DNA from 2 places in the Pseudarthrobacter sp. 1G09 genome. Region 1 is predicted to be linked to the other one. Evidence: riboswitches for the same ligand, from Rfam matches in the RefSeq annotation. Region 1 holds a riboswitch; the other holds the start of a gene.
What was found. A riboswitch is a leader RNA that binds a small molecule or an ion and turns the genes downstream of it on or off. The one in region 1 is predicted to bind cyclic di-AMP.
Positions count from the first base shown of each region.

Region 2: it holds a riboswitch for cyclic di-AMP, as region 1 does, so the genes downstream of both, ACP3TD_RS05210 (C40 family peptidase) here and ACP3TD_RS04590 (hypothetical protein) in region 1, are expected to answer to the same signal.

Region 1 is NZ_CP188306.1:967,221-969,416, reverse strand. Features, by position in the region: gene ACP3TD_RS04595 (HAMP domain-containing sensor histidine kinase) at 1-966, shown strand, start outside; cyclic di-AMP (ydaO/yuaA leader) riboswitch at 1,100-1,256, shown strand; gene ACP3TD_RS04590 (hypothetical protein) at 1,260-1,985, shown strand; gene ACP3TD_RS04585 (glyoxalase superfamily protein) at 2,159-2,196, opposite strand, start outside.
Region 2 is NZ_CP188306.1:1,114,436-1,116,631, forward strand. Features, by position in the region: gene ACP3TD_RS05205 (M23 family metallopeptidase) at 1-828, shown strand, start outside; cyclic di-AMP (ydaO/yuaA leader) riboswitch at 957-1,138, shown strand; gene ACP3TD_RS05210 (C40 family peptidase) at 1,209-1,895, shown strand; gene ACP3TD_RS05215 (NlpC/P60 family protein) at 2,052-2,196, shown strand, end outside.

The DNA of each region.
Region 1 (2,196 bases):
TTCGTGTTCGTCTCGCTGGGCGGACTGCTGCTGGTCGGACTGGTGGGAACGGTGCTGATCCGCCGCACCATGAAACCCCTGGAACAGCTCTCGGAGGTTGCCACCCGGGTGTCTGAACTGCCCCTGGACGCCGGCGAGGTGGCGCTCGCCGTCCGCGTGCCGCCGTCGAACTCCAACCCGGGCACCGAAGTGGGAAGTGTGGGGCATGCATTGAACCTCATGCTGGACAACGTGGCCAGCGCCTTGGAAGCCCGGCAGAAGAGCGAAACGAAGGTGCGCCAGTTCGTGGCTGACGCCTCGCATGAGCTCCGTACCCCACTGACCGCCATCCGCGGCTACACCGAGCTGATGCGGATGACGGAGGACTTCACTCCCGACGGCCAGAAATCGCTGGCCCGGGTCCAGAGCCAGTCCGAGCGGATGACGGCACTGGTGGAGGACCTGCTGCTCCTGGCGCGGCTGGATGAGGGCCAGCCGCTCAAGCTGGCCGAGGTGGACCTGACGCAGCTGGTGGTGGAAAGCGTCAGCGACGAAAAGGTCATGGCCCCCAGCCACACCTGGCGGCTCGATCTTCCCGCGGAGCCGGTGCTGGTCAACGGGGACGGCGCGCAGCTGCGGCAGGTACTGATGAACCTGCTGTCCAACGCCCGGAAACACACCCCTGCCGGAACCACCGTGGTGGCCGGCGTCGGCACGGCTCCGGATGGCGCGGCCATCGTGACGGTCACGGACGACGGCGGAGGCATCCCGGCGGACTTCGTGGACCAGGTCTTTTCACGCTTCGCCCGCGCAGACGCGGCCCGCAAGGGCAGCGGCGACCAGGCCGGCGCGGCCGTTGCCGAGGGCACCAGCGGGCTGGGCCTGTCCATCGTCCAGTCCATCGTGGAAGCCCACGGCGGCCGGGTAACGGTCACATCACGGCCCGGGATGACGGAGTTCGCGCTGCGCCTGCCGACCGTAGCCTGAATTTGCCAAGGCGACGCGCCGTCGTCGTGACGTCTGTTACCTAAATGTGACTTAAGCGCCGCTCTCCTGTACCGTCGATATGGTGCGGTTCCCGTTCGGGCCGCATATCCGGATGACGCCAAGCTCTGCCACTTCCCGGATTTCGCTTGAACTAAGGCAGAGGCGGGGGACCCACGTCCCGGGCAACGCAGTACTGCCCTTGGGGTTAAGCCAGCACGTGTATTTGCCGTGCGGCCGGATGCCCTCATCCGAACCCGACAGCTAACTCCGCAGGTGTGAGAGGCGAATCAAATATGTCTAAATTCACGGTAAAACCGCGCCCAAAATCGGCTCCGAGCCACAGCGCGCAGCCTGAAACCCGCAAGAAGTCTTCCTTCGGCAAGCGCGCCGCGGTCCTCGCAGTGTCCGCAGCGATGCTGGTGGGCGTGGGCGCCGCAGGCCAGGCCACCGACGCCATGTCCCGTGTGGCTGCCGCCGGCTCCGAGTCCCCCGCGGCCGCCGATTCCCAGATGAGCATCGAGAAGAGTGAAATCCGCTCGAACCCGGCTGCGTCGGCGCCCGCCGAGCTCAAGGTGCAGCCTCAGGAGGCGGCACCGGCGCCCGCACCCGCGGCAGAACCTGCCCCGGCCGCAGCGCCCGCACCGGAACCGGCACCTGCTCCCGCACCGGAGCCTGCTCCCGCTCCCGAGCCTGCTCCCGTCGTTGCCGTCAACGATCCTGCGGGCGCACAGGCATACGCGTCCGGCCAGCTGGCCAGCTACGGGTGGGCACAGGACCAGATGCAGTGCCTGGTCACCCTGTGGACCAAGGAATCCGACTGGACCACCACCGCCACCAACGCCAGCAGCGGCGCCTACGGCATCGTCCAGTCCCTGCCCGCCGAGAAGATGGCGAGCGCCGGCCCCGACTACCTGACCAACTACCGCACCCAGATCAACTGGGGCCTGAACTACATCAAGGAGCGTTACCAGTCGCCGTGTGGCGCCCTGAACTTCCACTTGGGCAACAACTGGTACTAAAAGCCCTCACTGGCTGAGGCCCTTCCGACCGGCCGCCGCCGAACCTTCCCGGTTCAGCGGCGGCCGTCGTCGTCTCCACAGCCATGCGTGCGAGGCAGCAGTTCTTCCGTGCGTTAGGCAGCAGGCTTTGGGATGGCTTCCGGCCATCGAGCGGATTGGGCCGGGACGTGCCGTTACCGTCCCGGGATGTACTGGACGGCCCAGCGGTTGC
Region 2 (2,196 bases), 150 kb from region 1:
CAGACCCCCCGGGGCCGCCGCCGCGCGGCGGGCCCCGCTGCTACGCCGCGTGCTGTCGGGGCCGTCCAAGCTGCCGAGACCCCGCGCCCCCGCGATCTCCACCGTGACGCGCGCCGCCGTCGGGGTCCATTCCGCCAGATAACGGAATTCGCCTCGGCCAGCGGCATCGGCCAGAAGGCCGGCATCGCGCTTGCCGCCACCGGCCTGGTGCTTACCGTTACCGTCCCTGTCACCAGTCCCGTCATGGCAACTGACGCCAGCGGAACCGGTGCCGTTGCCGCCTCATCGGTGACGCCGCAGCCCGCAATTTCCGCGGAAGCAGGCGCCCAGATCGACTTCAGCCGCTCCGCCGTCGTCACCCAGGCGGACCCTGACGGCAAGCTCAAGCAGCTGCTCAGCGCCCAGTCCGCAGGATCGGTCTCCCGGGCTGCATCCGCCGGTACCCTGGGGGCCCCGCTGGCCACCATGACCACGGCATCGCCGTTCGGCTACCGCGTCAGCCCCATCACCGGCGGCACCGGCGACTTCCACCGCGGGCAGGACTATGTTGCCCAGTGCGGTACCTCCGTGATGGCTGCCGCCACCGGAACCGTGACCTTTGTGGGCTGGCACCAGTACGGCGGCGGCAACAGGGTGGTGGTGGACCACGGCAACGGCCTGGAGACCACCTACAACCACCTGTCGTCGTTCAACGTGAAGGAGGGCCAAACCGTCTCCCGGGGCGACGTCATAGCCCTTAGCGGGACCACCGGCGCCTCCACGGGCTGCCACCTCCACTTTGAAGTCCAGGTCAACGGCGAGGTTGTCGACCCCACCGGTTGGCTCTAGCCAAATGATGGTGGACTCTCGAATGGCCGTGACCCGCCGTGACCTGAATGTGACATTCAATCAAAACTGCTGTACCGTCTAACTCGCGTCAACTTTTCCGAAGTTGACGCTCTTGAGTGGATTGCCTAACTCTGCCACCGCTCAAGGTCCGTTCGCATTTCATCGTCTGGCAGGGGCGGGGGAACCAATTTTGGCCTTCTTGTTTCGAAGGCCTTGGGGTTAAGTCACGAAAGCTTCCTTGGAAGCCGTGTGGCCGGGTGACTCCCATCCGAATCCGACAGCTCACCTCGCAGGCATTGGGAGAGGCTACCTTCGTGTCTTCACGCCATAATGCTGCGCGCCACCGTGCGCAAACGGTTCGTACCAACCCTTTGGGCGCCGTGTCCAAGGCTGTTAGTGCCAATGCCGGGACGGTGGGTCGCCAGGCTGCAGTAGTTGCAGCCGCTTCCGGCCTCGTTCTGGGTATGGGCCTGCCGGCCGTCGCGGACACCACCGCGGGCGTCTCGGCATCCACCGAGTCGGGTTCGGCCCAGACTGCCCTCGCCGTCACCGCGGCACCTACCGCCACTGTTTCCTTCGAGCGCCCGGTCATCAAGACCACCGCCGCTCCGAAGCCGGAGCCGGTACGCACCCAGTCCACTGCTTCAGCAGCACGGGATGCCGGCAACGCCGTCACCGCAGCCGCTGGCTCAACCGAAGCTGCCTCCGAGAAGCTCGCGGAGACTGTTTCCTCCGCTGCCACCTCGGGCATCGCGGCTATCGCGTACACCGGCATTGGGCACCCGTACGTGTGGGGCGGCACCAGCCCCAACGGCTGGGACTGCTCCGGATTCACCCAGTGGGTCTACGCCCAGGCCGGCATCAGCATCCCTCGCGTCAATGCCTGGAACGCCATGAAGCCCACCTCCACCCCCCAGCCTGGCGACCTCGTCATGCAGAACGGCGGCGCACACGTTGGCATCTACGTCGGCAACGGCATGATGATCAGCGCGCTCAACCCGTCCCAGGGCACCCTTCTTCACGCGGTTGCCGCCACCGGAACCTCCTCGTTTTACACCATGAACTAGTTTCTGGGGCCCCAGGCCCCAGAAACTTTTTCTTTGCCCCCGTTTTCGCTAAATCACACATCCCCGTTCGGGACGCGCCGACGTACCCCCAAGATGCCGGCGCGTCCAAAACCCCCGTGTTGCCTACAGGCCCGGGGACAACGAAAGAGAGAACTGATGACGACTCGTGCTACCGCACGGCATCGCGCCGAAGTCACCAAGACCAACTCAATCGCCATTATCGCCAAGGCTGTTGGCGGCAACGCCGGCGGCGTTGGGCGCCAGGCAGCGGTTATCGCCGCAGCCTCGGGCCTGGTCCTGA